One region of the Kistimonas scapharcae genome, then DNA from elsewhere that is predicted to be linked to it. Evidence: predicted binding sites of a transcription regulator. Region 1 holds the regulator's gene; the other holds the start of a gene.

The links. Region 1 encodes sigma-54, which starts transcription at its own class of promoters, with help from an activator protein. Its sites were predicted from a motif close to TGGCACNNNNNTTGCTNT; they were not measured.
Region 2: a site for sigma-54 is predicted at 2,306-2,323, ahead of flgB (flagellar basal body rod protein FlgB). Genes of this name have one in related genera too.

The regions. Positions count from the first base shown of each region.
Region 1 covers NZ_BAABFL010000003.1:6,598-22,795, forward strand. Annotated here, with positions in the region: gene ABD892_RS00155 (calcium/sodium antiporter) at 1-919, shown strand, start outside; gene ABD892_RS00160 (KpsF/GutQ family sugar-phosphate isomerase) at 983-1,957, shown strand; gene kdsC (3-deoxy-manno-octulosonate-8-phosphatase KdsC) at 1,958-2,482, shown strand; gene lptC (LPS export ABC transporter periplasmic protein LptC) at 2,521-3,090, shown strand; gene lptA (lipopolysaccharide transport periplasmic protein LptA) at 3,077-3,586, shown strand; gene lptB (LPS export ABC transporter ATP-binding protein) at 3,671-4,396, shown strand; gene ABD892_RS00185 (RNA polymerase factor sigma-54) at 4,558-6,057, shown strand; gene hpf (ribosome hibernation-promoting factor, HPF/YfiA family) at 6,233-6,541, shown strand; gene ptsN (PTS IIA-like nitrogen regulatory protein PtsN) at 6,569-7,021, shown strand; gene rapZ (RNase adapter RapZ) at 7,180-8,058, shown strand; gene ABD892_RS00205 (HPr family phosphocarrier protein) at 8,055-8,324, shown strand; gene mgtE (magnesium transporter) at 8,462-9,820, shown strand; gene pmbA (metalloprotease PmbA) at 9,878-11,236, opposite strand; gene yjgA (ribosome biogenesis factor YjgA) at 11,381-11,920, shown strand; gene tldD (metalloprotease TldD) at 11,966-13,408, opposite strand; gene ABD892_RS00230 (carbon-nitrogen hydrolase family protein) at 13,497-14,318, opposite strand; gene ABD892_RS00235 (YhdP family protein) at 14,333-16,198, opposite strand, start outside.
Region 2 covers NZ_BAABFL010000135.1:58,902-75,099, forward strand. Annotated here, with positions in the region: gene flgE (flagellar hook protein FlgE) at 1-694, opposite strand, end outside; gene ABD892_RS09850 (flagellar hook assembly protein FlgD) at 756-1,415, opposite strand; gene flgC (flagellar basal body rod protein FlgC) at 1,426-1,857, opposite strand; gene flgB (flagellar basal body rod protein FlgB) at 1,872-2,258, opposite strand; gene flgA (flagellar basal body P-ring formation chaperone FlgA) at 2,538-3,272, shown strand; gene ABD892_RS09870 (flagellar motor protein MotB) at 3,273-4,256, opposite strand; gene motA (flagellar motor stator protein MotA) at 4,276-5,130, opposite strand; gene fliA (RNA polymerase sigma factor FliA) at 5,135-5,893, opposite strand; gene ABD892_RS09885 (flagellar basal body-associated FliL family protein) at 5,913-6,416, opposite strand; gene ABD892_RS09890 (flagellar hook-length control protein FliK) at 6,463-7,734, opposite strand; gene ABD892_RS09895 (hypothetical protein) at 7,758-8,078, opposite strand; gene fliS (flagellar export chaperone FliS) at 8,059-8,475, opposite strand; gene fliD (flagellar filament capping protein FliD) at 8,514-9,893, opposite strand; gene ABD892_RS09910 (flagellin) at 9,992-11,128, opposite strand; gene fliQ (flagellar biosynthesis protein FliQ) at 11,485-11,754, shown strand; gene fliR (flagellar biosynthetic protein FliR) at 11,756-12,532, shown strand; gene flhB (flagellar biosynthesis protein FlhB) at 12,532-13,704, shown strand; gene flhA (flagellar biosynthesis protein FlhA) at 13,722-15,836, shown strand; gene ABD892_RS09935 (flagellar motor switch protein FliM) at 15,931-16,198, shown strand, end outside.

The sequences.
Region 1 (16,198 bases):
GTGGAGCGCCGACAAATTTGTCAATGGCGCAGCGGCCACCGCCCGAAACTTTGGCATGTCGCCTATGCTGATTGGCCTGACGATTGTCTCTATCGGCACGTCTGCCCCTGAAATCCTGGTTTCCCTGATGGCTGCCATGTCTGGTTATGGCAGCCTCGCCGTTGGAAATGCTGTCGGTTCCAATATCGCCAACATTGGCCTGGTGCTGGGCATTACCGCCATCGTGGCCCCCCTGCCCGTCAAAAGTGATGTTGTTCGCCGTGAAATCCCCTTACTGATGATTATCACCGTCCTGGCCGGCCTGCTGCTGATCGACAACCAGCTGGGCCACCTGGACGGCATCCTGCTGATCAGTGGCCTGATTCTCACGCTTTACCTGATCTACCGCTGGCAACGCCAGCCCGACAGCAACCTGCAAACCACTGCCGGCGCAGAAACCGAAGAAGAACTGCCGGATATCAGTCAGGCAAAAGCCACCGTCCTGCTGATCGTTGGACTACTGGTGATGGTAGCCAGCTCCCGCCTGCTGGTCTGGGGAGCAACAGAAGTCGCCCGTGCACTGGGCATCAGTGAGCTGATCATCGGCCTGACCATTGTCGCCATCGGCACCAGCCTGCCGGAACTGGCCGCCTCAGTAGTCAGCGCCCTGAAAAAACACCATGACATTGCGCTGGGAAATATTGTAGGCTCCAACATCTTTAACCTGCTGGCCGTAATGGCCGTGCCCGGCATCGTGGCACCAGCCACCATCGATCCGGCCGCATTCCAGCGTGACGTGCCGGCCATGATCGCCATCACAGCGCTGCTACTGATCCTGGCGCTCGCCGGTCGCAAACGCCAGAGAATAGGACGGGGGGCCGGCGTACTACTGGCAGCCTGCTATTTGGGCTATACCCTGCTGCTATACCTGCAAAGCTGATACGCTATGGACACGCACCCAGACATCACAGCGACCACTGAATCACTATCTGATCGAGCTGCAATGACCAATCCGGAAGCTTTTATCGCGTCAGGCCGACGCACCGTAGACCTTGAACGCAAGGCCGTTGATGCCCTGCACAACCGTATTGACAACCATTTTGCCGATGCCTGTCAGCGCATGCTGGCCTGTACCGGCCGCGTAATTGTCGTAGGGATGGGCAAGTCGGGCCATATCGGCCGTAAGATTGCCGCCACCCTGGCCAGCACCGGCACCCCTTCATTTTTTGTGCATCCGGCAGAAGCCAGCCACGGCGACATGGGCATGATCACCAGCAATGATATCGTGCTGGCGCTGTCCAACTCCGGTAATACCAGTGAAGTAGTTACCCTGATCCCACTGCTGAAGCGACTGGGCATTCCTTTAATCAGCATGACAGGCAACAACGACTCCACATTGGCCCGCGCCTCTAACGCCCACCTGAATGTCAGTGTCGAAAAAGAGGCTTGCCCTCTGGATCTTGCGCCCACATCAAGCACAACCGCAACACTGGTCATGGGTGATGCACTGGCGATCTCCCTGCTGGAAGCCCGCGGTTTTACTGCAGAAGACTTTGCATTTTCCCACCCTGGCGGTAGCCTCGGACGACGCCTGCTGCTGAAAGTCTCTGACATCATGCACACCGGCGACCGTATTCCCATGGTCAGAGAGGGCACATCTCTCAGCAAAGCACTGCTCGAGATCACCGGCAAAGGTCTGGGTATCACCGCCGTCTGCGATGACAATCAAAAAGTCATAGGCGTCTTCACTGATGGCGACCTGCGACGGGCACTGGATCAAAACATCGATCCACGCAACAGCGTGATTGATGATGTCATGACCCGCAACTGCAAAACCGTTCGGGACAATATTCTGGCCGCTGAAGCCCTGCATATCATGGATGAATACAAGATCAACGCCCTGATCTGTGTAGATGAAGACAATCACGCCATCGGCGCCATTAATATGCATGACCTGCTTAAGGCTGGAGTTGTCTGAATGAATGCTGCACTGCACGAAAAAGCACGCAATGTGAAACTGGCCGTTTTTGATGTGGACGGTGTCTTGTCCGATGGACGCCTCTATTTCACTTCTGATGGTCAAGAAATCAAGGCATTCAACATACTCGATGGCCTTGGCATCAAACTCCTTCAAAACAGCGGTGTCGAGACGGCCATCATTACTGGCCGCAGCTCACCACTGGTCGAAAAACGTGCTCAGGATCTCGGTATTGCCCACCTAGTACAGGGGCGGGAAGACAAATTGACCGTACTCACCAGCATGCTCGAAGAACTCGGGCTGACCTTTGAGCAGGTCGCCTACCTGGGCGACGACCTTCCGGACCTTGCTGCGATCCGACGGGCCGGACTGGGTATGGCGGTTGCCAATGCCCACGATTTCGTCAAGCAACATGCTGACGGTGTCACCCAGATGAAAGGTGGCCGTGGCGCTGCACGGGAATTCTGTGAGCTGATCATGGCGGCCCAGGGCACCCTGGAAGCTGCACAGGCCGCGTATCTCTGAATCATCAGGGATACGTGCCTGCGGGTTAAGGACGTTATATGCCATTACGCCAGATTCTATTGATAGCCGCCATTGTCGTCCTCGCGGTCGGCATGGGTTACTGGGCCTACGAAACGGATCTCAAGGTTTCCCGCCAGCCAGCCGAGGCAACCACCGAGATCAAGGTGCCGGACTTCTTTTCTTACAATGCACATATCCGCGAATTCGACGAGAATGGGCTGCTGAAATCAGACCTGACCGCTGACAGCATCAGCCACTATCCTCACAATGACATCACACTACTGGCCAGCCCGGATCTCTGGAGTTACAGCGACAATGCTGCGCCGTGGCACACCGTCGCGGATACCGGCCGCATCCTGCCCGACGGGGAAACGGTAGAATTGAAAAAGAACGTTGTCATGACACAGGTCGAGGGTGAAACCCAAAAGCTGCGCATGGACACAGACTTTCTGACCATATACTCTGGTCAGGATTTTGCCGATACCAACCGGCCGGTCACCATCATCAGTCCCAGCGGCGTGATGAAAGCCAACGGCATGAAAGCGTTTTATAAACGGGATTTTATCCAGTTGAAGTCCAGGGTCAGGGGCGTACATGAATCACGCTAAATTCACTCTTACATTTGTTGCCGCCATGGCACTGTTCAGCACGACGTCTGCACTGGCACTGCCCAGCGATCGGGAAAAACCGATCCACATTTCTTCAGATTCTGCCGACATCGACGACAAAAATGGCATTTCCATCTACCGCGGCAATGTCATCATGACCCAGGGCACCACCAAACTGACCGGGGACATTGTGACCATCTACTCTCAGGATCGACAGATTCAGAAAGTGGTCTCTGAAGGCAAGAAGAAAAAGGCTTACTTTGAAGAAGAACAGGACAGTGAGAAAGGCCTCCTCAAGGCCTGGGGCAAGACCATCAAGTATTACCTGGATCATGAAAAGGTCGAGCTGATCAAACAAGCCCGTCTTGAACAAAAAGGCGACACTTTTACCGGTGACATGATCGAGTATGATAAGCAGGCTCAGGTCGTCAACGCAAAGGCGGATGGCGCCAACGAGGGCAAACGGGTCGAGATGGTGATCCAGCCTCGCCAGTAAGCCGGTCCTTTCCTGGGATGGCTGCCTCATAACGCAGCCATCACCGTTCCAACGAGTTTCGATGTACAGCGGTTAAACGACAGCATGTCTCAGCTTAAAGCCTGCAACCTCAGAAAACAGTACGGTGGCCGCCAGGTCGTCAGGGATGTCTCTGTCAGTATTGAGAGTGGGCAGATTGTCGGACTGCTCGGCCCCAATGGCGCCGGCAAAACGACCTGTTTTTATATGATTGTCGGACTGGTGCACGCCGATGGCGGCCAGATCCGGATTGACAACCAGGACATCACACCGCTGCCCATGCACGGTCGCGCCCGCGCAGGCATTGGCTACCTGCCACAGGAAGCCTCCATTTTCCGCAAGCTCAGCGTGGCGGATAACCTGATGGCAATCCTTGAAACCCGCAAGGACCTGACCAAGACGCAGCGTGTTGAAAAGCAGGAACAATTGCTGGAAGAGTTCAACATTCAGCATATCCGCGACAGTGCAGGTATGAGCCTGTCCGGTGGAGAGCGGCGGCGGGTTGAAATTGCCCGTTCACTGGCAACCGAGCCCTCGTTCATCCTGCTGGATGAACCCTTCGCCGGCGTCGACCCTATTTCGGTCAATGATATCAAACAGATTATCCAGCATCTGAAAAATCGCGGCATAGGCGTCCTGATCACCGACCACAATGTACGCGAAACACTGGATATCTGTGAACACGCCTATATTGTCAGCGAAGGCCACATTATCGCCGAAGGCGACAGTCACGCCATCATGGCCAATCAGAAGGTTCGCGACGTCTATCTCGGTGAACACTTCCGTATCTGATGCAAAATCCAAACCAGCCATGTACTATACCGTCGCGTAAGCGATAAATGTCGCAATAGGCTGAATAACCGCAGGTGCTAACAGGTACCTGACACGCTCTCAGGGATGAGCAAGAACGACAACCGTGAATCAGATGTAGTACAACCAGGACCGGTAGAGTCATGAAGCCATCACTGGAACTCAAGATTGGCCAGCAACTGACCATGACCCCACAACTGCAGCAGGCCATCCGCTTGCTGCAGCTGTCAACACTGGATCTGCAGCAGGAGATCCAGCAGGCCATTGAGAGCAACCCCCTGCTTGAGCAGGAGGAAGGTTCGCCAGAAAGCAATGTCTCGGAAGAGTCCACGACACAGGAAGACGACACTGGCAGCGAAACCGGCCTGACTGACTTTGCAGAGGGTGAAAAAACAGAACAAAACCCAGAAGTATCAGATTCCCAGGAAGAGTGGTGCGATCAGATCCCATCTGAACTTCCCATCGATAGCGGCTGGGATGATGTCTACCAATCCTCATCCGGCTCTCAGGCCGAACGTCCTGACGACGACTTCACCAGTCGCAGCAGCGCCCCCGACTCACTACAGGATCACCTTGAGTGGCAGCTCAACCTGACCCCAATGAGTGACACCGATCGCCTGATCGGCATGGCGATTATCGACGCAATAAACGACGACGGATACATGACATGCTCCTTGGAAGATATCCTTGAGGGCATGGATCCGGAACTGGAGGTCGAGCTTGACGAAGTCGAGGTCATGCTGCGTCGCATCCAGCAGTTTGAACCAATCGGCGTAGCCTGCAGAGACCTGCGCGAATGCCTGCTTATACAGCTAAACGGTCCTGACGTTCAGGAAGAACCCGCATTATCTGCCGCCAGACAAGTCGCTGACCAGCACCTGGATCGTCTGGGCAGCCGTGATTACACCACGATCATGCGCAAGACAAAGCTCAAGGAACCCGAGCTAAAAGCCGCTATTGAACTCATCCAAACCCTGAACCCTAAACCCGGCAGCAGCCTTGAAACCAGCGAAGCAGAATATGTCATCCCGGATGTACTGGTCAGCAAAAAGCAGGGCGAGTGGGTCGTTGAGCTGAATCCTGATGCATCGCCACGCCTACGTATCAATACCGGCTACTCATCCCTGATCCGCCGGGCAGACAGCAGCAGCGACAACACCTACCTGAAAAATCAACTTCAGGAAGCCCGCTGGTTTATCAAGAGTCTGCAGAGTCGCAGTGAAACCCTGCTCAAGGTCGCCACCCGGATTGTCGACTACCAGCGCGGCTTCTTCGATTACGGCGAAGAAGCCATGAAACCGCTGGTGCTACACGATATTGCCGAAAGCGTGGAGATGCATGAATCCACCATCTCCCGTGTGACCACACAGAAATACATGCATACGCCCCGGGGCATTTTTGAACTCAAATACTTTTTCTCCAGTCATGTCAGCACCGCCTCAGGGGGAGAGTGCTCCTCAACCGCTATCCGGGCGCTGATCAAGAAACTGGTCGCCCAGGAGAACCCACGAAAACCCCTGAGCGACAACAAAATTGCCACCATGCTGGCGCAACAGGGTATCCAGGTGGCGCGGCGAACCATTGCCAAATACCGGGAATCCATCCTGATTCCGCCATCCAATGAACGAAAACGGCTGGTGTAGTCTACGCTGTGGCTAATGATCGGAAACGGCACGTATGGGCATACGCGGATTCCGGTAAATAGGTCGCAAAAACCCAAGACGATCGCCCCTGAGCAATGGTACACTACAGCCGTCAGCCCGGTTCGGACGGAGTGCGAACCGGATGTGAGCGAACCTGTGATCAGGAGAGTAACGCATGCAAGTTAACATCAGCGGACATCATGTCGAAGTTACCGAGTCCCTCCGCGAGTATGTTACCAAAAAACTAAACAAGCTCGCTGAACACTGCGATAGCATAACCAATATCCAGGTTACGCTGAGCGTAGAGAAAGTCAGACAGCTTGCAGAAGCGACGCTCCATATACGCGGTGCAGATATCGCGGCGTCCGCCGAGCACGAGGATATGTATGCCGCCATTGACCTTATGGCCGACAAGCTTGATCGCCAGATCCTCAAGCACAAAGAGAAAAACATCGATCGTATGCAGGGAGCCGGCTCGCACTGAGCACTCCTCGCAACTCCCAGCATTCCAATGAGTATTCGTAAGATTCTATTGCCCGAGCACGCCCTCTGCGGCGTGCAGGGTGGCAGCAAAAAGCGCACCCTTGAATATATCGCCAACCTGATCGGACAACATGATCCCGTCATCGACGCCAAGGATCTGTTCAACTGTCTTGTCACCCGAGAAAAGCTGGGTAGCACCGGTTTGGGTAACGGTGTCGCGATACCTCACTGCCGGCTGGCATCCTGTAAAAAACCGGCCGCGGTATTTCTGCAGCTGGCCGAACCCATTGACTTCGATGCCATCGATCGCCATCCGGTCGATCTTATCTTCGCACTGGTCGTGCCGGATAACAGCATCAATGAACACCTGGAGCTCCTCAAAAAGCTGGCCGAAAAGTTCAGCAACCCGACACTTTGCGAGTCCCTGCGAAAAGCCGAAAGCAGCGAAATGCTATACCAGTTGATCACCTGCGAGGAATAATTCCCTCCCTAACGGCATTGATTCCCACAAACAATAAACCACTGTCGTTTGACCTCTTTCTCTTGTTTTCATTTTTACCTATGCTTGAACTGATCAGTACTGCTGCCACCTCGGTAGCAGCAGTACTGTCGGCAGCAACAAATACGGAATGATTAACAATGTCCACTGTCCCCCGGCTGATCGTCATCAGCGGTCGATCAGGTTCTGGTAAAAGTGCAGCACTTCACGCCCTGGAAGACCAGGGGTTTTATTGTGTGGACAACCTGCCGGCCGATCTGCTGCCAGGTTTGATTGACAGCCTGCGCAACAACCCCAGTGAACAGCCTCCGCAAATTGCGCTCAGCATTGACGCCCGCAACATTCCCGGCGCTCTCAGCCACTTTGCATCGGTTTACCGTGAAATTACGGAAAAACAAGGTGTTGAGTGTGACATCATATTCCTTGATGCCGATGACACCACCCTGCTGAAACGGTATAGCTCAACCCGCAGGCGTCACCCATTGAGCAATACACAGTATTCACTGGAAGAAGCCATCAAGCGGGAAACAGACATACTGGAACCCATCTCCCTGTTAGCTGACCTGCGGATTGATACCAGCACCCTGTCACTTCATGACCTGCGCAGCACCATTCGCCAACGGGTGCTGGGCAAGCAGGAACATGGTCTGTCTCTACAACTGCAATCCTTTGGTTTCAAGCATGGCATCCCTACCGATGCTGATTATGTCTTTGATGTCCGCTGCCTGCCAAACCCCTACTGGGATGAGTCACTACGCCACTTCACCGGCATGGATGAACCGGTCATAAAGTTCCTGCAGGATGACCCTTCAGTAAAGCGAATGATCGATTCAATCTACCGTTTCATTGAAAGCTGGCTGAAAGATTTTGAGGCGGGTAATCGCAGCTATATGACGATTGCCATTGGTTGTACCGGTGGTCAACACCGGTCAGTTTTTGTCTCTGAAGCACTCGCCCAACGCTTTCGGCAGTCTCACGACAACACCCAGATTCGGCACAGAGAGATTCAGGCAATATGATCCGTGAAACCATTACGATAAAAAACAAGCTAGGGCTTCACGCCAGGGCCGCCGCAAAATTTGTCACGACCAGCTCATCCTTTGCCAGCCGCATTGACGTGGGGCGTGATCAGACAATGGTGGATGGCAAAAGCATCATGTCCGTAATGATGCTGGCTGCGAGCCAGGGCACCGAGCTGACTGTCGAGATCGATGGCAAGGATGAAGACCAGGCACTACGAGCCCTGCAAGCCCTGATTGATGATTTTTTCGGTGAGGGAGAATAATCTTCCTCCCCACCACCGAAAAGCGCTGGACATTTATCGCCCCCCCACCGCATTCTCCGCTTGCCCCACAGTCAACCGACTGACTATTCTTCAAACATATAACCACTGTCTACTATATCCCGCGGTCAAGGACAGGCATGACACAGCAACACTCCCTGGCGCTTTCAGACAACCAGCTGGACATCCTCAACAAGGCTCTGGAGGAAGGCATTTCCACGCAGGTCAAACAGATGCTGAACAGCCTGTCACCTGCTGATGCTGCCCACCTGCTGGCCTCAGCCCCCCCCCGCCAGCGCAGCCTGCTGTGGAAGCTCATTGACGTTGAGCACGAAGGCGATGTCCTCAATGAAATGAGCGATGATGTCAGGCAATTCTTTATTGACCGCATGAATGTGGCGGAACTGATCGACATTCTGGACGGACAGGATATCGACGACATCGCCGACCTGCTGCAGCAACTACCCCAGACCATCACCCACCAGGTGTTGTCGTCTATGAGCCATCAGGATCGCCAGCGGATTGAGGCTGTCCTGTCATGGCCTGAAGATACTGCCGGCGGCCTGATGAATACTGACACCAGCACGGTCAGGCCGGACATCACCATTGATGTGGCACTTCGCTACCTGCGCCGCCATGAGTCCCTGCCGGAACCCTTCGACGGGCTGCTGGTTGTCAGTAGGGATGACACCTTGATTGGCACCCTGCCCACGACCCGCCTGCTGACTCAGGATGGCAACAAAACCATCAGCGAGGTCATGGAAACGGACTTCATCGCTATCCCCGTCGACATGCAGGACAGCCAGGTTGCTCAGCTCTTCGAACGGGAAGACCTTGTTTCCGCGCCGGTGATTGACGAAAACCATCGTCTGCTGGGACGTGTCACCGTTGATGACGTCGTTGACGTTATCCGGGAGGAAGCGGATCACTCCGTGATGAGCCGGGCCGGTCTCGATGAAGACGAAGACACCTTCGCACCGACATTCAAGACTGCCCGCCGTCGCGCGACATGGCTGGGCATCAACCTGATGACCGCCTTTATTTCCGCCAGTGTCATTGGTCTGTTTCAGGATACGATCGACAAAGTCGTTGCCCTGGCGGTCCTGATGCCCATTGTCGCCAGCATGGGCGGCATCGCCGGCAGCCAGACACTGACCCTGATTATTCGCGCCATGGCACTGGGCCAGATAGGACGTTCCAATACCCGCTGGCTGGTCACACGGGAATTCATCGTCGGCCTGTCTAATGGTGTGATCTGGGCCAGCGTCGTTGCCACCGCCGCCATGCTGTGGTTTGACGACTCGGTCATTGCTCTTGTGATTGCATTAGCCATGGTGATTAACCTGACCGTCGCCGTGGTGGTCGGCGCCATCCTGCCAATGATACTCAAGGCACTGAATATTGATCCGGCGCTGGCCGGTTCCGTGGTACTGACTACCATCACCGATGTCACCGGTTTCATGTCATTCCTTGGACTGGCCACGCTGTTCTATTCATAATGTTCAGCCATAAAAAAACACCGGATAACCGGTGTTTTTTTATGGGACTATAACGTACTAATTACCGGCAATCGTCATACCATCAATCAGCAATGAACCCGTCTGAATATTGCCACGACGATCGACATCATTACCCACCGCCTGCAATTGCATAAACATGTCCTTGAGATTACCCGCAATGGTAATTTCTGATACCGGATACTGAATCTCGCCATTCTCCACCCAGAAACCCGCTGCACCCCGGGAATAATCCCCTGTCACGATATTCACGCCATGACCAATCAGCTCTGTCAGCAGCAGGCCGGTGCCCATTTGCTTAAGCAGCGCCTCCTGATCACCGGCATTACTGTCAACAAACAGGTTACGTGCACCACCCGCATTGGCAGTACTGGGCATGCTCAGCTTACGGCCAGAGTATGTACTCAACAGATAGTTGGCCAGCACACCATCCTTGATGAAATCCTTGGCATACGTTTGCAGGCCATCACCATCGAATGCACCGGAACCCATTCCGCCTTTCAATAGCGGTTGTTCATGGATATGCACCCAGTCAGGGAATATCTGCTTGCCAAGATGATCCAACAGGAAAGAGGATTGTCTGTAGAGATTACCACCACTGATACCCGCCATCAGGTTCCCGATCACGCCGCCGGCCAACTCTGCACTGAACAGCACGGGCACCTTGCAGGTTTTCAGTTTCCGACCGCCGAGTCGACGAATGGTGCGCTCTGCCGCGGTACGCCCTACATCCACCATCCGGTCCAGCAGGTTGCCGTCACGGGCCACGGTGTACCAGTAGTCACGCTGCATGTCGTCACCTTTCTGGGCGATCACCACACAACTGACACTGTGCCGGCTGGACGCCTGCGCACCAATAAAACCATGGCTATTGCCGTAGACACGACAGCCCTGGTGAGTATTTACGGTCGCACCGTCCGAATTCGTGATCAGCGGGCTCGACTCCCGCGCAGCGGCCTCACATTCACGGGCAAGATTAATCGCCTCTTCCGTATCAATACCCCAGGGATGATAGAGATCCAGATCAGGGAATTCCGTTGCCATCAGCGCTTTGTCCGCCAGGCCGGCACACTCATCCTCACTGGTGTAACGGGCAATATCGCAGGCGGCCTCTACAGTGGCGCGGATGGCATCCGGACTGGAATCCGTGGTGCTGGCAGAGCCTTTACGCTGCCCGAAATACACCGTAATACCAAATCCCTTGTCCTGGTTGAATTCCACCGTTTCCACCTCACCGAGGCGAACCGAGGCGGACAATCCGGCATCACTGCTGGCGCCGACCTCACAGGCTGAGGCGCCCTGGCGGCGAGCCTCGGCAACAATGTCTTCCACCAGCGTCTTCAGACGCTCTTGCTCAACGGCTGGATCGATAGCGGGCTGCAGCTGATGGCTGGTCATTCCAACTCCCAATGGCGTTGTTTGCGATAAACCTCATTGTACCGTCAGGCTTGGCCAAGGGGAAAGCGTACTGTGGCCGATCAGACCGGACTTTCCTGACAACAAACGCTACAATGCACCCCATCCTATGAGTGTGGAATAGCAATGAATCACCCCGACAATTTTGGAGAACAGGACGAGTTCAACGACATCGAGTATGTCAGCAAAAGCCAGATCAAGAAGGAAATGCACGAACTCAGGGATATAGGCGCCAGACTTCAGGAGCTGAAACCGGCACACCTGGAGAAACTGGTACTGACAGAGCGACTGAGAGCAGCTCTGGAAGAAGGGCGTCGCATCAAGAGCTTTAACGCCAAGAAACGGCACCTGAACTTCATTGGCAAGCTGATGCGCGACCAGGACGTGGAACCGATCCAGGAACTCCTGCAACGGCTGGACAGCCAGACGGAAGAAAGCACCCGCCACTTCCACCAGCTGGAACGCTGGCGCGAACGCCTCCTGACGGAAGGCAATGCGGCATTGACGGAGTATATGGATGAGTACCCGCAGGCTGACAACCAGTATATCCGCCAGCTGGTTCGGAATGTCCTGAAGGAACAGAAAGAGAACAAACCACCGGTCCAGAATCGGAAACTGTTTCGCTATCTGCGCGAAGTCAGTGAAGACATGAGACCGGCGGAATAAAAAAGACGCCAGGCAGCCTCCTTGCGGGACTGCCTGTCATACCTCTCAGGTGCCAGTGCCACCTACGGTAATTTCATCAATCTTCAATGTCGGCTGACCGACACCAACGGGTACCGACTGGCCATCCTTGCCGCAAACCCCGACACCGGTATCCAGCTTCAGGTTATTGCCCACCATGGACACCCGGTTCATGACCTCCGGACCATTGCCTATCAGCGTTGCGCCCTTAACCGGTGAAGTGATCTTGCCATTTTCAATCAGGTAAGCCTCACTGGTGGAGAACACGAATTTGCCTGAGGTGATATCCACCTGGCCGCCGCCCATATTGGCCACATAGATGCCCTTATCCACGGAAGCAATGATTTCATCATGCTCATCGGAACCGGCCAGCATGTAAGTATTGGTCATGCGCGGCATGGGCAGATGGGAATAGGACTCACGACGACCATTGCCGGTTGAGACGCCCCCCATCAGTCGCGCGTTCATCTTGTCCTGCATATAGCCCTTGAGGATACCGTTCTCAATCAACACGGTGCACTCAGAAGGCACGCCTTCATCATCCATATTCAAGGAGCCTCGACGGCCGGCAATGGTTCCATCATCCACAATCGTACACAGCGGAGACGCGACTCTCTCACCAATACGGCCAGAAAAGGCAGAGCTGCCTTTACGGTTGAAATCCCCTTCCAGACCGTGCCCAACCGCTTCATGCAGCAAGACACCATTCCAGCCAGCCCCAAGGACTACAGGCATAGCGCCGGCCGGTGCCGGCACGGCAGCAAGGTTGACCAGCGCCTGTCGCACCGCCTCCCGTGCATAATCACGCCAAAGGTCGCCGTCCAGGAACATCTGGTAGGTGCCACGCCCACCGCCACCAAAAGAACCCCGTTCAAGCCGGCCATTCTCTTCGGCAATCACACTGACATTCAGGCGTACCAGCGGCCGGATATCGGCCGCCAGCGTACCATCACTGGCAGCCACCAGGATGGTTTCATACACACCCGCCATACTGACGGTCACCTGCTTGATTCTGCTGTCTTCCTGCCGGGCGGCCTGGTCAACGTTCTTCAGCAGTTCAACCTTCTGATCCCGGCTCAGGGTATCCAGGGGATTGATTTCATCATAGAGACTGAGCGGCTGACTTCTGCCCCAGGCCTGCACTGCACGGGACTGCCCCTGCCGGGCAATACTTCGCGAGGCGCCCGCCGCCGCTTCCAGCGCAGCAAGCTCAATATCATTGGCATAAGCAAAACCGGTTTTTTCACCGCTCATGGAGCGTACGCCGACCCCACGGTCCGCGTTAAAACTGCCTTCCTTGACGATGCCGTCTTCCAGCACCCAGCCTTCATGGCGGCTGCTCTGGAAATAGAGGTCCGCGGCATCAATCTGATGCCCCAGCATCCCATGGAGGACCTGCTCGATGTGTTTCTCTTCAAGGCTTGATGGTGCCAGCAGGTGTTCTCTGGCGAGACTCAGAATATCGGTCATGAATTATTCTCTGGCTTTTCCCGCTTGTCTTAGGGCTATGGTATGAGAGGCGGTGAACCGGCACAAGAACAGTATGGGTAACCGCCGGTTATTTTGCGCCTATCCGGCGGTGGGACAGACAGGGCATCTGCCGTCGAACCTCCGCCAGCCGGGCCATATCCAGCTCTGCCATGATAATACCCGGCTCATCTCCGGCTTCTGCCAATATGTCACCCCACGGGTCAATAATCATGGAATGACCCCAGGTTTCCCGGCTCTTGCCATGATGTCCGCACTGGTTAGCGGCCATAACAAAACACTGGTTCTCAATGGCCCGGGCCCGCAGCAGTACTTCCCAGTGGGCTTCACCGGTCACCCGGGTGAATGCGGCTGGCACCGTGAATATGTCTGCGTCCTGCGCAGACAGCACACGATACAGTTCAGGAAAACGAAGGTCATAACAGACAGACAGCCCTACCTTTCCCACCGCGGTTTCCACACTCACCACCTGATCACCATGGCGATAGCTATCCGATTCACGATAAGTGCCCTTACCGTCCGCCACCTCAACATCAAAAAGATGCATCTTGTTATAACGGGCCTGCTGCCGACCTTCCGGATCATAAACAAAACAACTTGCGAAATGCCGCTCATCAGAAGTCGGCTCCTGCGAACTGCAGGGGGTCGTACCACCAATGATCCATAACCCCAAAGCCCTGGACTGATCGGAAAGAAACTGTTGAACCGTTGAAGAACGTCCTTCCTCCATACCCAGTGCTTTAAGATTTCCTTCAAGGCAACTAAAACACTCCGGCAAAACTGCCAGTTCGGCGCCCTGATCAGAGGCCAGCTTCAGCCAGCCCGCTGCATCTTTCAGGTTTGCAGCCACATCAGGACCGGCGTTCATCTGAATAACCGCGACACTTGCCATAACTACCCCGGCTATCAGTCTTTCTTGACCTTGTTGGAAAACAGCCTGTCCAGTTTCACATCCGGGTCTGCAAACGGCCCCTTGATTTCATAGCGGACACTGGCCAGCTGTTCGACTTTCTTGCCCCAGAGTTTATCAAACAGGTAGATGGCACCGGCAATCTGCGGCTGCCCCAACAGCAAACTCACCAGCGGCAGGTTTTCCGTAACCGGTAGCGTCACCACCAGCTCCAGGTTCAGGTTTTGCTTGAGCAGGTCAATGACACCGCCCAACTTGAAGTTAGACGACGGACCAGACACCTCTATGGGTTCGGCAAAGGTGATCAACCCTTCATTGAAGTTCATGACGCCCTTGATCCGGTCAAACGTGACGCCCGACTTGAACAGGTCTGAAAAATCGAGTTTCAGGCGGCGGGTGATGGAATCCAGGTTGAGAATGCCGAAAATACGCAGCACGCCGGATGCCGCATCCGAGGACAGGAAGCGACCATCCTTGATATCAATCCCCACCTGCCCCTTCAGGCTTTTCGACATAAACGCTGCCGGCGAGCCAGGCCAGGCGACATCTGCCGTGAATACCGACTTACGTGTCGTAATACGATCCGGATATCCCCAGCTGGCCAGCACACGCCTCAAGTCACCAGTTGAGATATGGCCCTTGTAATGGGTATCCGGTTTTCCGTCCACCTGGTTCCACGCCAACGAACCCTGTAACGACAGCCCGCCCAGGGCACCATTGAGTTCCTGCAGCACAATGCCGGTATCGGTTTTCCGCGTCTGAAGGCTGACCTTGCCAAACTCACGTTCGCCGATGCGCACATCCTGTATCGCAATATCCATGACGGGAATCGTCTTCGGATTCACATCCGCCAGAGGATCTTTCTCAGGCTGTTCCGGCTTAGGTTCTTCTTCCTGGGCCAAAAGAGATTCCGGCAACACCAGTTTTTCCACATCCAATACCAGCGGCGCATCCTGATTCGGTACGGTCAGGGTGCCCCTTGCCATCGGCGAGGTTAATCGAATATGGGTGCCACGGGGATCGCTGAGGACACTGAAACGGGTATCATCCAGCACATAGTCATCGACTTTCAGCTGCTGAATGGAAAAATCACTGACACTGATTTCCAGTCCACCCACCGCTAATCCCACAGACTCCGCCCCGCTGTCTGTGGACTTTTTCTGGGGTAACGTCTGACTATACCCTTGCCACCATTTTTGCCAGGGCGACAAATCCAGTGTTTTCAAGCCACCCGCAATCTGGAGACCGGTTTCCGGCAGACGGGGCTTCCCCTTGCCAAAATAAACGACACCAGACTTCAGCGTCTGTCCATCCAGCTTCAGGATTGATGTAATGTCGCCCCCTAAGGTGGTTCGTACTGACACCGCACCCTTCTCAGGCAAGGTGGCACTCACTTTGAGTTTCCTGGCGCTTTTCTCCGCCTTGCCCAACGGTGCAGGCAGAGGGATGGTGATACCCTTAAGATCGCTGGTCACATCCAGAGTGATGCCCCCCTTGTCAGGTATCATGAGGTCAGCGCGATAAGCGGTCTGACCACGAACCCAGGGGGACAAATCCTGTCCCAGCGATGACTGAATAGCCGCCACATCCGCCGTCCCTTCCAGACCTAACCGTACGGTATCCGATTTCACATCGGTCTGAATATCCAGCTTCACCAGCTTGTCATACAACAACGCCTGCAGGCCCTGGGTGTAGAGACCTTTTTCTGTGGTGTAGTGGAATTGTCCGGCAACATTCCTGAGTGATAGATCCGGGCTTTTCAGGGCAAAACTGCCATTATCGGTTGTGACAGCGACATCAATCTTGTCTTCCAACCCTTCTTTTAACGGTATGCCGAGGCTGAGTTGGATATCCAGGTCACC
Region 2 (16,198 bases), on a different contig from region 1:
GGGGATCAGCTGTACCGACATCCACTCCATCCAACTGGTAATGAATACTCCACTGGTTGGCAATGGTCTGGTCTTTGGCAAAATAAAGGCCCAGCGTGTGCGGGTTACCCAAACTGTCATACACGTTGAAAGCCATTGTGGTGTTATAGCTGTTCGGATCAGACGAATTGAACGTCGCCACACTAGGAATAGCGCTACGGGAATCCAGGTTGATCAAGCCAATCAGTTCCGATGTCGCCTGGGCTGACATATCCGATGAATCAACTTGAAGATCGGTAATACTCCCTGACAGGATGTTACCTGCAGCATCGGAGGCAAACCCCTGCAAACGATGCCCCAGGTTATTCACCACATAGTTTTCCCGATCCAGGTCAAAATAACCGGCCCGGCTATAAAGGTATGAACCATTATCATTGACAACAAAAAAGCCGTTGCCCGTGATCGCCATATCAAGCACACCGTTGGTATAACTGAAGTTACCCTGTTGGAAACTCTGGGTAACGGACGCCACTTTGACCCCTGCGCCCGCGACAACCCTGGCATTACTGCCATCCAATGTTGAGGCATACACATCAGCGAATTCTGCCCGTGATGACTTGAACCCCACGGTATTGGAGTTGGCAATGTTATTACTGACCACTTCCAGATCCCGCTTTGCGGCCTTCATACCGCTCAAACCAATGCCGAATGACATGGCGTACCTCCTCTGTACTGACGTTACCGATAATTACTGCAACTGCAGTGTGACTAATCCGTTACTGTCCGATCCGGCTGACCTGTGAAACCGGCATGGCGCCAATGCCAGCCAGATTCAATTCAATTTCCTTGCCGCCCCCAGGAATCACGACACTGTCCACCTTAGTGCTCAGCGCTACCGGCACGGTTTCATTGTCTACGCCGTAGGTGGCGACCGCGGAGATGGAATAAATCCCTTTCGCCAAATCATCCGTAGTAAACGGCACTGTGCCGGAATACTGGGGTCCAAAATCCATGCTGGAGACGACCTGGCCGTTGGCGTCCTGAACAAACACCTGAAGCCTGTCAGTATTCACCGGTACCTGCACTTCACCGCTCATGGTACCGGTGTTGTCCAGTTCCATGATGTTCATGGGCACCGTCACCGTCTTGCCCACGAGATCAGTCGCCTGCATGGCCTGAGAATACTGCAGGGAACTAACCAGCCCGGTGATCTGGCTGTTGAGACTGTTCAGGTTCTCAACACTGGTGATCTGGGCCAGTTGCCCCACAAACTCACTGCTGCTTTGGGGGTTCAGCGGATCCTGGTTGTTGATCTCTGCCAGCAGCATCTCCAGGAACTCTTCCTGGCCCATCTGATTCGTACCAGTGACAGCGCCAGCACCGGTTGCGCCTGAGGTGGACGAGCTGCCTGACAGCCCGGGAATATTCAATGCCATGACAACCTCCTTATTGTCCCAGCGTCAGCAGACGTTGCTGCATTTTCTTGGCAGTCGCCATCAATTCGATACTGCTCTGGTAACTGCGCGAGGCAGACATCATGTCAGCCATTTCGCCAATCACATTGACCTTCGGAAAATAAACATAACCTTCCGCATCAGCTCCTGGATGATCGGGCATATAACGACGGTCTTCATCCGTGGCCTCGACTTCCAGAATTTCATTAACGGCGACCATCATCACCTGATGGTCTGGGCTATCCATGGACCGCCCCTGATCAACCAGCACCTGGGAAAAAACAGGTTTACGCACCTTGTACGCTTCTTCGGGTGTTGCCCCGGCGCTTTCAACGTTGGCCATGTTACTGGCTATGGTGTTTAACCGTATGGTCTGCGCTGTGGCAGCCGATCCGGCTATGGTGAATACATCACTCAGCGACATATCTGACCTCCCTGTCAGCGCCCGTTAATCGCCCTGTCAAGCCCTTTGAATTTCATATTGAGAAAGGTAAAGCTGGTCTGGAAATCCAGCGTATTACGGGCAAAAGCTGCCTGCTCAATCCCGAGTTCGACCGTATTGTCATCCGTTGTCTGCTGGTAGGGGATGCGATACATCATCCTGCCCTCTGCCGACTGAGAGGATAGCCCCATATGACGGGTATCCGGTGAAGACAGCGCAACCGCGTTTTCCAGCGTATGGTCAAAGGCAAAAACCACATCCCTGGCCTTGAACCCTGGCGTATCCACATTCGCCAGGTTACTTGCCAGAACCGTGCTGCGCTGGGCTCTGAATTGCAAAGCACTGGGATGAATACCAAGCCCTTTTTCAAAACTGATTCCCATGAAGACGTGTCCTGTCTTTTATTGTTATGGCATCAAGTATTTAATGGTTTGCCAGAAGCGTGCCAACTCGGCAACCAAGCGTAGAATTAACGTTGCCAACATTCACAACGCCCCACCAAGTCCGAGATAAGGCCTTCCCGTTCTTTCAGGAACGAACTTGCAGATACCACGCTGTCAGATATCTTGAAAAGATGGGCCGGATTTTCCGGAATGTATTTTCCGCCTGATCCGGTAAAGCGGAATCGCCTTTCCGGTCAGTGCCGGCACGAGGGACAGTGTATGAGAACATCGGTTAAGGCTTTGCCATTCATGACCGCCCTTATCCTGATGGCTCCCTTCGTACTCCACGCAGAAGAGGATGGCTCTGACACAGATGCGGCCTCGCAGATCGTTGATGCTGCAACAACCGCCCTCATGGAGAAAACAGCCGCCTACATTCGTGACCCCGTCACCAGTCTCCAGCAGGTCACCGTCACGCCGCCTAACGTGGAAACGCTGGGTACCTGCCTGCATACTCCTGACATTATTATTCCCGGCCAGAATCGCCTGCTGGTTGGCAATATCACGGTCAAAGCCGTATGTCGGGAACCCCGCTGGTCCATCCATGCCAAGGCCAATATCCGCATAGAACTGCCGGTGGTGAAAAGCGCCCGTACCATTGACCGCGACCAGACCATTCGGGCTGATGACCTGACCATTCAGCCAGTCAGTCTCAACCAGATACGCGGCCGCTATTTTGCCCAGAAACAGGAACTCACCGGGCAGATGGCCAGCCGGCGCATCACACCGGCACAGATCGTGAGGCCTGATATGGTAGAACCGCCCAGGGTCATCCGGAAAAATGATGATGTCGTAATAGAAGCCCGTATCAACGGTGTGACCGTTTCCATGAAGGGCATGGCCCTTGAAGGCGGTGCAATCGATGAAACCATTCAGGTGAGAAACAGCTCTTCCGGCAAGGTGATCAACGCAAGAGTCATCGCTTCAGGGAAAGTCAACACGGTCATTCCCTGATTATTCTTCTGCGGTTTCCTCAGTGACAGGGGGAGGCTGCAGTTCTGGAGGCAAACTGTTCGCATCAATCCCATCCTTGACCTGCTCCATCGCCTCTTCTGATATGGGTGATTCTTTTTCCTCGCCATCCTTGTCAATCGGCGAGAACAGCCTGCCCAGTTTTTTTTCCGTCTCAGGGTTCAGCAACAGCAGCTCAATTCGACGGTTGGCTCCAGACTCGGGGTTACCGGGGTGGATTGGCCTGTGATCCGACATGGCCGACACCATCATGAACCGCTCATCAGGAATACCGCCATAGGCCAGTGTTCGCTGAGCCACCTGCGCCCGGGCGCCAGACAGTTTCCAGTTACTGTGGAAATGGTTTTCGGAAAAAGACGCGGCATCCGTATGGCCACTCACCAGAATCTTGTTCTCCGTCTTGCCTAATACCTGCGCCATCATCAGCAGGAGGTCTTCATAGTACGGTGTCAGCCGACTGCTACCCCGACGAAACATATGCTTATCATCAAAATCGAGGATAACCAGCCGTAATCCTTCCGGCAGCACTTCCATATAGACAGGATCATCCTGCTGATACTGGGTTTTTTCACTGCCGAGCAGCATCCGGAGATCACCCATGATGTCATCAAAACTCAGTTTTTCTCCCTTGGGGGTTGGCTGGCTGTCACCAATCACATCGGGACCGGCTCTACCCTGCATACTGGGTCCCTTGCTGGAAATTTCCTTCACCGTGCTGGGAGAACCTGTGAGTTTGATCGGATGTGGGGACCCTGAATGCCGAAATGCACCGGGATCTTTGAAATAAGCAGTGATATTCTCAAGCTGTTCCTCGTCGGTCACACTAAGCAACCAGAGCACCATGAACAGGGCCATCATCGCCAGAGCCAGGTCTGCCATCGCCACCTTCCAGGAACCACCATGACCGCCACCACCACCATTGATGACCTTCTTGACGATGACAACCTTTCCCTTGGACGATGACACGGCAGCAGTTCCCTTTTAATCAGCCTTCGTTAACCACTTTTTCCATCTCAAAGAACGTGGGCTTGATATCATGGAACAATGTGCCTCGACCGGCATCCACTGCAAGTACCGGCGGCATACCATTGCGGTAACTGCTCAGGCAGACCTTGATACATTCAAGTGCCTTGATTTCATAGCTGACGGAATACCCAATTGCCTTTGAGATCGGGCCAACAAACCCATAACCGAACAGTACCCCCATGAAGGTTCCCACCAGTGCCGCCGCGATGTGGTTACCGATTTCCTGAGCCGGACCATCCAGTGAACCCATGGTGATAACGATCCCCAGTACCGCCGCCACAATGCCGAAACCCGGCAGGGCTTCAGCCACTTCGTGCAAGGCATGCCCGGGGTGCTCGGCTTCCTCGGCAAAGGTTTTGACCCCCTCATCCATCAGGGCATCAAAATCATGGGGCTCCAGGTTATCAGCGAGCGAAAGACGCACATAGTCACAGATAAAATGAACGAGGACATGCTTGCTCTGAATGGTCGGAAACTTGGCAAACAGGGCACTCTTTTCCGGATCTTCGATATGTTCTTCCAGAGCCTTTTTTCCACCCGGCTTACGGGCGGTTTTAAAGAGATCATGCATGAGGTGGAGCAGGTTCATGAACAGTTCAGCGTTATACCCTGAGCCGGTGAACACGTACTTGGAATGACGGCCGGTGTCCTTGACCACATGCATGGGGTTAGCAAGCACAAAAGCGCCGAATGCCGCCCCTCCGATGATCAGCACCTCAAACGGTTGAAACAGTGCCATCAATTTACCGTGGGACAGCACATAACCGACCCCGACCGACAAGATAACCGTCAAAATCCCTATAATCTTGGACATAATTTCAGGTACTCCGCCACGATTCCATATAACTTCGGAGCTTCAGCACTCCTTGACGATGCAACTGACAGACCCTGGATTCCGTGATGCCCAGAATCAGGGCTATCTCTTTCATATTCATTTCGTGTACGTAATAGAGGTTCAGCAATTGCTGTTCACGCTCCGGCATCTGCCCGATGGCATCCGCCAGTGCCTTGCCGCAGCTGGCTTTTAGGAAGTCCACATCGACAGGCGTATCCTCACGGCCAGGCTCACTGCTTTCCTCCAGGGACTCCAGACTCAGCAGACGGGCACCATGGGTGTTCATCAGCATGTGCTGATAGTCCTGTAATTCCATCTCGAGCTCTTCGGCAATATCCCTGTCTGTGGCAGGGCGCCCCAGTCTTGCTTCTACTGCGGCAATAGCCCGGGTGATCTTCTGGCTTTCCTCCCGGATCCTACGGGGTCGCCAGTCGCCCTCCCGAACCAGATCCACCATCGCACCCCGTATTCTTGGACGGGCAAAGTACTCAAACGCGACATTGGTGCTCTGGTCATATCGCCCTGCCGCCTCAAGAAGCCCAACCACGCCGGACTGGATCAAATCCTCCACCGGCGTACTGTGTCCCAAAGAGCCTGCCAGGTGATAAGCAATTTTCCTGACCAGCCCCATATGCTTGCGCACCAGCGCATTGACACCGGATTCCTGGATATTCCGGTATTTATTGACGGCCTCGGACTGATCCTCTGCTTTCATCGGCGGTTCACCGTCATCCCTGCTCACCGTGGCGTCCTTTCCCCCGTTACTGGATCACCAGGTTGGTTATGAGAATATCGTCAACGCCCGGGTCTTCGACGCCCTGTTCCTCGAACAGCTGGTTCAGACTGTTAAGCGCATGCTCTCCGATCTTGTCCGGTGCTTCGGGCTGAATCACATCGGTGTAGGGCAATCCGCTGAGCACCTCAATCAACCGGTGACGAATCATCGGGCTGTAATCCACCAGAATTTCGCGGGTTTTCTCGTCACGGATCTTGATCGACAGCTCAATCTGCATATACCGTGCGCGACGGTCGCCGGTCAGCGAGAGAACAAACGGGCTCAGGGGATAAAAAATCGGTTTGGGCGGGGGTTGTTTTTCTGCCACCGCAGGATCTCCTGACGCCGAGGCATTCTTCTGCATCATGAAAAACGCTGCCGCGCCACCGCCAATGCCCACCAGCATCAGCACAATCAGGATGATCAGTAACAGATTGGTCGACTTGCCAGAGGAGCCTTCCTGTTCCTTGCCGGCTTCTTCTTCACTCATGGATTGTCCCCTAACCCACTTATTTGCTTAGCGAAAATTCCGGCTCTCAGGCAAATACATCCAGGAGTCCGGCGGAGTACTGTTGCACGGTGACAGGCAATACCCCCTCATCACCGGAAACATCGGCGGAAAACAAGGGAACTGAAGCGGAAGACCCATACTCATGGGCAGGATGGCGGGGGTCTCGCCCCTGATCAGTGGAGACATCCACACTGACCAGGTTCAACTGCTGACTTTCCAGATGCTGACGCAGCCGGTCAGTCTGCTGAATGATCAACTCTCGCAGCCCGGGCTGACTGGCGGTGAACTGCACGGATACCTGATCGCCATCCACCGCCAATGCGATTTTCAGATGACCCAGTTCCGGGGGATCCATGCGAATCTGGGCCTGCTGCAAATCACGGTTGATCATCACCATGATGCGGTCACCCAGCTGCCCAGGGCCAGCAGGTTCCAGCTGGGCCTTGGCAGTAACGGGTTTCTCAACCACTGTCGGTGAAGCGGGTGCCTCAGCGGCAGACACGGCTCGCTCTGTGACCGAGCCCGCAGCGGTAACAGCTGTTTCTACAGGCCGCGCCTGTAGGGTTGTCTCTGCCAACGGTGCCGATGTTGCCCGCCCCACCCCCTGTTCAAGCTCTACCGTTCCTTCAGGTACCTGAACAGACGTCACCACCCGTGAAGGCTCCGGCATCAAGGGTAATGCCTCAGCATCTGCTGTTCCTTGAGGCCCAGTCGTAACCGGTTGTTCACCTTGCAAAAGAGGCTTCTGTAATTTCGTCGCGGTTATTGCATTGGAACCTGGCAGCATCACATCATCAGCCAAATCAGTACCCGCCAGAGAAGGTTCTTTCTGGGCCTGTGACTTGTTGGCCATCGTCTGTTGTTGGGAAAGAATTTCAGATATCAACGCCGGGAGACGTTCTGATACCTCAGCATGCTCTGCGACAGGCGTCTGAGCAGACTCTCCCGGGTTCGCTGTTGCAGCAACATCGGGTAATGCCTGTGCCAGCGGCGTCAGTCCACCCTCAGACTGCAGTAATGCCGGAAGCGTTGACAACTCACCTGGCGCAGCCTGCAGCTGTGTCAGAACTGGCGACGTCTCAGGCAAAACTGTTGCCGGTGTCGCTATATCTGTAGCCAGCTGGAGCTCACCGGATGCCAGACTGGCTTCAGTGGACATCATCCGGCTGAACAGGTCTGCAAACGTCAGCGTTTGTGTAGAGGATTCAGTGCCATTCACTGCCACCGGTGGCTGCTGCAGCGGCACCGGCATACTGATCGGCAGAAGGCTACTGTCCGTTACTGTCGAACCTTCCATAACGACTTAAAGCCCGATTTTCCCTAATTCATGGCCCGGGTATTCTGGTAAGACGAAATGGCCGCCTTTTTATCCCGGACATTACACAACTCTTCCCTGATCCGCGCTTTTCCTGCATCACTCTCAGAGAGAATCCTGCGGTATAACGCTTCCAGCGCCGTGAGCGCTCCCAGCACCGCCTCGGTTGGCTGCCCGCCAGACACGCCCTGTTCAGCAAGCGCCCTGGCCCGGGGTTCAATCGCCTTCAGCGCAATCCAGTCCGATGCCTGCCAGGCGGCCATCATTTCATCCCTGACGGCATCCAGCGCCTGTACCAGCTTGGTATCACTGAGCGGCTGCGGCATCACTGTCACCGGTTTTACCTTCGATGGAGTCCCAGGCCACCTTGATCTCCAGCATAAGACGCTGGACTTCCTCCAGCTTCTCCATGGAGCATTCCTGATTCGCGGCAATCAATTGCCGGATACAGTAGTTGTAAAGTGCACGGAGGTTAGCAGCCAGTTCGCCGCCCTTTTCTTCATCAATGGCCTCATCCAGCGCCAGCAGAATCTCAATGGCATGGGTAATGGATTTACCCTTTTCACTCATCTGCTTTCTTTCCAGAAAGCCCTTGGCCTTCTGCAGCGACATCATCAGGTTGGCAAACAACAGCTGAATCAAGCGATGGGGATCAGCAGTCAACGCCTGAGCCTGATTCTGTGCGGCGCGGTATGCATTGAGTCCTGCCGTATCGTTCGGCATGAAGGCCTCCTCCTTGTGGCAATCAATCTACTGCATTATTAATTGTTCTGGTTGTTATTGGTCGCATTGTTCAGGCTATTCAGCGCCTGTGTCAGATAACTGAGCGAGCTGTTGACCTGCCCCATGGTCTCTTCCATGGCCAGGAACTGGGCCTCCCAATAACTGCGAACCTGATCCATCTGGTCATCCAGGCTGAGGAAATCCGCATCAATATCACGAATATCATCCTCAAGACGATCCATCCGCTGCTTGATCAACCCTGTTGAACTGTCATATTTGTCGAGCGTTTCGGACAGGGTTGCCAGCAGGCCGTTGTCCCCGGCGAAAAAACTCTCCAGTTCATTGAAATTGTCGCCGACCGCTTCGACAAACTTGCTTTCGTTAATTTCAAGCGTGCCGTCTTTTGCCGTGATAATCCCCAGCTCAGCCAGGCTCAGCGTGCCCGAACCCGTGCTGTAAGACTCACCGATAGCGCTGCGCAATATGCCCGAGAGAATGCGAACCTGGGAGTCCCCCTGAAGCGCTGCCGCGCCAGCATCCTCCGAGTAACTGGTCACACTGTTTCGCGTGACAGCCAGATCGTTGTAAGCCGCCACAAAGCGTCGAATGGCATTGGATGCTGCCGACTCATTCTCAACAATACTGACGGTAACCGGTGATGCACTGACCGCTTTCAATTCCAGGGTCACACCATCAATCAGGTCTTCAATGGTGTTGTCACCATGGGTGACCTGGATGCTATCCGGGTTAGAGGGATCACCAATCGTCACCTCGGCATCAGCGGCCGTTTGAAGGTCACTTAAGCCAGTGGTGATGGTCTGGTCGCCGCCACCGATCGTGAGCCCGGAGATATCCAGCGTAATGGTATTGGCAGCCCCGGTATTATCACCGGTGATCAACAACCGCTGCTGGCTGCCGGTATTAATGAGGGAGGCACTGATACCAGGGTTATTCTCGGCACTGTTGATGGCATCACGAATTCCTTCCAGGGTATTGTTGCTGCCGTCCAGTGTCAGATCGAGATCCTCCCCGCCCACCGAGAGCCTGAGGGTGCCGGTGCCAAAGGTATCGGTGCTGTTGAATTCAGCGGTGGCCATCTGGTGGTTGGTTGCCAGAGCCGAGACAGTAAAGGAATAATTGCCGGTGGAAGCGGTTTCGGAGGGGGTTACGGCAAGCACATCGGTATCACTGACGGTCGCCTTGCGCTTGACCATGGCGGTGCCATCGGAAAGATCCGTGACAACCGTTTCAAACGCATTCAGTGCACCCTGCAACTGCCCAAGGGCGGATAACTCGAAGCTATCGACATTCCTTTGACGCTGCAGCTGGGTTTCTTTGGGCGCCCGTTGCGCCTGTACCAGCGTATCAATCAATGTCCGGGTATCAAGCCCCGAATTGATGCCATTAAGGGTAAACATGGCCTTCCCTGACCTCTGACTTCAATACCGCACTCATAAAAAAACTATAGGCAAGGGAATACGCCCCCTGCCTATAGATTTGTCGACCATACCGCGATTTACTGAAGCAGTGACAATACGCTCTGTGTCTGGGCGTTAGCCTGTGACAACATCGCTGTACCTGCCTGCTGCATCACCTGGTATTTCGCCAGGTTCGCCGTTTCCACCGCGAAGTCAGCATCCATGATCCGGCTTCTGGAAGCCGCAACGTTTTCACGGATGTTGCTCAGGTTGGAAATCGTGGTGCTCAGACGGTTCTGAACCGCACCGAGATCCGCACGCTGGTCATCCACGTCAGCGATGGCCGCATCGACAATAGCCACAGCCTGCTGGGCGCCGCTCGCGGTGGAGATATCCACCTTGGACATATTTTCCTGGCTGAACGTCTCAGAAGCAACACCGGTACTGGCTGTTGTATGGGCCGCAAAAACACCGCCTTTAGCATCACCTGTAACAACAATGTTATTGCCTTCGGTGATAACTGTCAGACCCGTCGCATTCGTCGTACCAGCTAATGCTGTTCTGATCTTGTCTGCCAGCGTGTCGATTGTGTCTGTGGCAACTGCATAAGCAACAGAGACTTCCTCATTGGCAAAGGTTGTGCCTGCACCATCAGCGTCGTAACCGAATGCCACTGTTTCAGTGTCGGCAATACCCGTAATATCAAATACGGCCATGCCACGTACGCCCAGATCAGTGGCGCCAGAAGCCGTCATGGTGATATCCAGTGTTTCACCGGCATTTGCACCAATCTGGAATTGCTGGGTACCGTAAGTACCATCCAGCAGAACCTGTCCACCGAACGTGGTCGTTTCTGAAATCCGGGTCATTTCAGCCTGAAGCGCTGTGACCTCTTTCTGCAGAGCCGCACGGTCAGCGGAGGAGTTGGAACCGTTGGCTGACTGGAGAGACAGCTCCCGGATCCGCTGAAGGATGTTGGTGGTTTCCTGCAGTGCACCTTCCGCCGTTTGCGCCAGGGAGATCCCGTTGTTGGCGTTGGCAATGGCGACTGTCAGCCCCTTGGCCTGTGAATTCAAACGGTTGGAGATCTGCAGACCGGCTGCGTCGTCCGCCGCACTGTTGATCTTCAAACCGGAGGACAGGCGCTGCATCGCCGTCTTCAGGCCATCCGATGTCGCCATCAGGTTGCGCTGGGCGTTCATCGAATACACGTTGGTATTTACTGTAAAGCTCATGTGTCTATGTCTCCATCTAATGGACTTACTTCCGATGGACTGCTCCCACAAGAAAGCAGCTTTGTCCCCCAGACCGGTTTTCACGGCCCGTCACTTACCTACTCGGAAATAAATCCAGAAACTTAAATGGCGCACAGGTATTTTTTTATTTTTAAAATCAGTCAGTTAAAACGTCAGACAAATGACTTTTTCAGCTATTTTCCCCGTAAACATTTGTTCACTGTCATTTAATGGTGGTCTTTTCTACATTGAATAAATGGGAATGCGATAAAAAGGCGGCGTGAAGTCAGCAATCGAAATAAACACCTTTTCCCGCCTATATAAAGGAAGCAACAAGAGATCAGGAAGGTCTTCACATGACACCGGAAATGGTTGTTGACCTGTTCAGGGACGCGCTTTACCAGATCGTGATTTTCGTTTCGGTCATTATTCTGCCCAGTCTATTGGTCGGTCTGCTGGTGAGTATCTTTCAGGCCGCAACGCAGATTAATGAACAAACCCTGAGCTTTTTACCGCGTCTGCTGGTGACACTGGTTACCGTCGCTCTCGCCGGCCACTGGCTGCTGCGGGAGTTCATGGAACTCTTCCGTCGGTTTTATGACATTATCCCGGAGATGATTTTCTGAGATGGAACTGACCACGGCACAGATCACCGCCTGGGTCGGCCAGTTCCTCTGGCCGCTGTTCCGTATTGGCGCCCTGCTTATGGTCATGCCGCTGATTGGCTCAGTGATGGTGCCGATGCGTATTCGATTAGTACTGGCGTTTTCCATCACATTTCTGATTGCCCCATTGCTACCAACCATGCCCATGGTAGAGCCCCTGTCGGGCGACAGCCTTCGTATTCTGCTGCAACAACTATTAATCGGTTTCATGGGCGGAATGTTGCTGCACATCTATTACGCGATTTTCGCCATGACCGGCCAGATGGTGTCACTGCAGATGGGCCTGGGTATGGCCATGATGTACGACCCCATCAATGGGGTCAGCATCCCGATTATCGGCCAGGTCTTCCAGATACTCACCAGCCTGATGTTCCTGGCCATGAACGGCCACCTGGTGGTGATTAATGTGCTGGTACACAGCTTCGAAGCCCTGCCGGTTGCCCCGATCGGCGCTGACATGCTGGATCTCAATACCCTGACCCGCCAGATGAGCTGGGCCACAGGCGCTGCCCTGATCATTGCCCTGCCGGCCATAACCGCCATGCTGCTGGTCAATATTGCCTTTGGTGTCATGAACCGGGCCGCGCCTCAGCTCAATGTTTTTTCCCTTGGTTTTCCCATGAGCATGATGGCTGGCGTGCTGGTGCTCATGATCACGGTGTCTGGTATCGCCGGTCTCTACCTTGAGCTCACCGGTGAGGCGCTCGAAGCGCTCGACATTCTTCTGCGAGGTGGCTGATGGCAGAGAATGAAGACAGTGGCCAGGAACGTACCGAAGAGCCCTCGGAGAAACGCCTTAAAGACGCCCGCGACAAAGGCGAAGCCCCCCGCTCACGAGAACTGGTCACGGTCGGATTATTCCTGGGCAGCTGTGTCGCCCTGCTGGTGTTCAGTGACCTGATCAGCCAGCGTTTTCTGGCCGTCTTTGCGGAAAATTTTTCCGTTGACCGTGCCAGTCTTCTGGATACCGGTGCCATGTCGTCTCGTCTGAAAGACAGCTTCATCACAATATTCGGCACCCTGTTACCCGTTTTTGGTCTGATGATACTGGCCATCATTGCCAGCTCACTTGGCCTGGGAGGTTGGTTATTCTCCGCCAAGCCCTTACAGCCACAATTATCGAGACTGAGCATCCTCAAGGGATTAAAACGGATGTTTTCGCGTCGCTCTCTCGTTGAACTGATTAAATCCATTCTGAAAGTGGTGCTGGTGACCGGCGCCCTTTATCTGATCATCAGCAATGTCATGAAAGATGTTCTGACGTTAAGCATGAAGCCCGTCGCCATGGCGATCCGTGAAAGTCTCAGTATTGTGACCTGGAGCCTGCTGGGGTTTGCCGCAGCACTGGCGATCATTGCCATCATTGACGTCCCCTTCCAGGTCAGCGAATACCGCCGCAAACTGAAAATGACCCGCCAGGAACTGAAGGATGAAAGCAAGGAAACGGAAGGGCGACCGGAAGTCAAAAGTCGTATACGTGACCTGCAACAGGAAGTGGCCACTCGCCGGATGATGCAGGAGATCCCAACAGCCGATGTCATCATCACCAACCCGACCCATTTTGCCGTCGCGTTGAAATACGACAAGAAACGTTCCGATGCTCCCTTCGTCGTGGCCAAGGGGGTTGATGAAATCGCCCAAACGATTATTGAGGCAGCCCAGCTTCACAAACGCCCGATTGTCCGCACCCCGGCCCTGACCCGTGTGATTTATTTCACGACCAAAATCAACCAGGAAGTGGCCTCGGACCTTTACCAGGCTGTCGCCCAGATTCTTGCGTACGTCTATCGCCTGCGGGAATTCAAGGCTGGCCGTGGACAGGAGCCGACACCATTACCGGACAACTTTGACTTACCTGAGCATTTACAGCAATACGCCAGCCGGGGAATGTCCGGTGGAGAAAACGACTAAAGGACTGATGCGTTACCATGGACAAGGGATTAGGTAATCTTCTGACACCACAGCAGCTGCTAAAGCTGGGAAAAGCGCAAATCGCCATCCCGTTAGCCGTGCTGGTGCTGATGGCAATGGTCACACTACCAGTGCCGCCTATCCTGCTGGATATGCTGTTCACCTTTAACATTGCCTTGTCGTTACTGGTATTGCTGGTCAGCATCTACGCTTTAAGGCCACTGGATTTTGCGGTATTTCCAACCATCCTGCTGGTTGCCACACTGATGCGACTGGCGCTCAATGTAGCTTCCACAAGGGTCGTTTTGCTGAAGGGGCACCAGGGTGGCGATGCTGCCGGAAAAGTAATCCAGTCATTTGGTGAAGTCGTTGTCGGTAACAATTACGTGGTCGGTATGGTGGTGTTTGCCATTCTGGTCATTATCAACTTTGTGGTTGTCACAAAAGGCGCTGGGCGTATCTCTGAAGTCTCCGCCCGTTTCACGTTGGATGCGTTACCCGGTAAACAGATGGCAATTGATGCTGATCTTAACGCCGGCCTCATTGATCAGAAGCAGGCGCTGGAGCGCCGCAGTCTGGTGACCCGTGAAGCCGACTTCTACGGCTCCATGGATGGTGCCAGCAAGTTCGTTCGTGGTGACGCCATGGCGGGTTTGCTGATTCTGGCCATCAACATTATTGGTGGCCTGCTGATCGGTACCCTGAAACACGACCTCAGCTTCAGTGATGCATTCACCATCTTTGCCCTGCTGACCATTGGTGATGGTCTGGTAGCGCAAATTCCTTCCCTGTTACTCTCAACAGCTGCCGCAATTATTGTGACCCGTGTTTCTGAATCTGCCGATGTCGGTGAGCAGATCAGTGAGCAGCTTTTTTCATCACCTCGAGCACTGTCTGTCACTGCGATCATCCTGATAACCATTGGTCTGGTGCCCGGCATGCCTCACCTTGCCTTTGTTGGACTGGGACTGGCGGTCGGCGGTATCGCTTACTGGTTATACCAACAACATCTGTCGGATGATGGGGAGGATAAAAAACCGGAGATTGAACCGGCCGAGCAACCTGACGCCAGTGACCAGCCGCTGTCCTGGGATGACGTCCCGGCAGTAGACCCACTCGGCCTTGAAGTTGGCTATCGACTGATTCCCATGGTCGATAAACAACAGGGTGGACAAATGCTCAACCAGATCAAAGGGATTCGAAAAACGCTTTCCGCCAAGCTCGGTTTCCTGATACCCAGCGTGCACATCCGCGACAACCTGTCTCTCAAGGCCAATACATACAACATTACCCTGATGGGCGTCAGTGTGGCGGAAGGTGAAGTGGAACCCGACAAGTATCTGGCCATCAACCCGGGTCAGGTATACGGCGACCTGGAAGGAAAGGCCGTCACAGATCCCGCTTATGGTCTTGATGCCATCTGGATTACCAGTGAAATGCAGGACCAGGGTGTCAGTCTTGGATACACCGTCGTTGATGCCTCTACAGTGGTTGCCACACACATCAGCAAGGTCGTGGAAGAACATGCCTATGAATTGCTCGGGCATGATGAAACGGAACAGTTGATTGAAAAGCTGACACAGCTTTCCCCGAAACTTGCTGAAGAACTCACACCCAAGAAACTATCGGTCAGCCAGCTACAACGTGTACTCAAAGAGTTGTTGATGGACAAGGTTCAGATATCTGATTTACGCACCATCGCCAACACATTGGTTGAAAATACAGATCAAACAACAGATGCACTACTACTGGCAGGCAAAGTGCGGGAAGCCTTGAAACGCAGCATTGTTCAAAACCTGCTTGGAACAGGCACAGAACTTCCTGTGGTTACTCTGGATGAAAAACTGGAACAACTCTTATTGAATGCCTATCAACAGGCACAGCAATCAGGGCAATACGCGCCGGATGCCATTCCACTTGAACCCAACTTAAACACCCAGTTACAAAGCAATCTCCCGGAAATAACACGACAGTTACAGTCTGAAGGGCGTCAACCTATCATGATTGTTTCACCGGTTTTGCGCCCCATGCTGGCCAAGTATGCCCGTGTCTGTACCAATGGTTTAAACGTGTTGTCGTTTAATGAAATACCTGACAACAGAGAAATCCTCATTGTCGGGAAGGTAGGCTAATATTGTCAGATACGGGTGATCGATTTATAGTCAGTTTATTCAGGTAGTCAGACTGCATAAAACAAAGACGGTTCATCGCGTCGCAGGAGGCACCGTGAAAACCTCGAAGTCCAGGGAAGCACTCGAGCAGCTCAGGAAGATTGATTGGGACAGTAAACGGATTCAAACAGATTCCGACTTTGCTGATATCAAGCATTTCGATCTGACCAATCCTGATTACAAAATTCTGGATATGCAGCCGACACTGGAAGTGTTGTATCGGCGCTTTGCCCAGCAGCTCCGTTTCAGCCTCTACAATCTTTTTCGTCATAAAGCGGAAGTGACATTTGGCTCCGTCGTTTCCATGAAATTCGGCACCTATT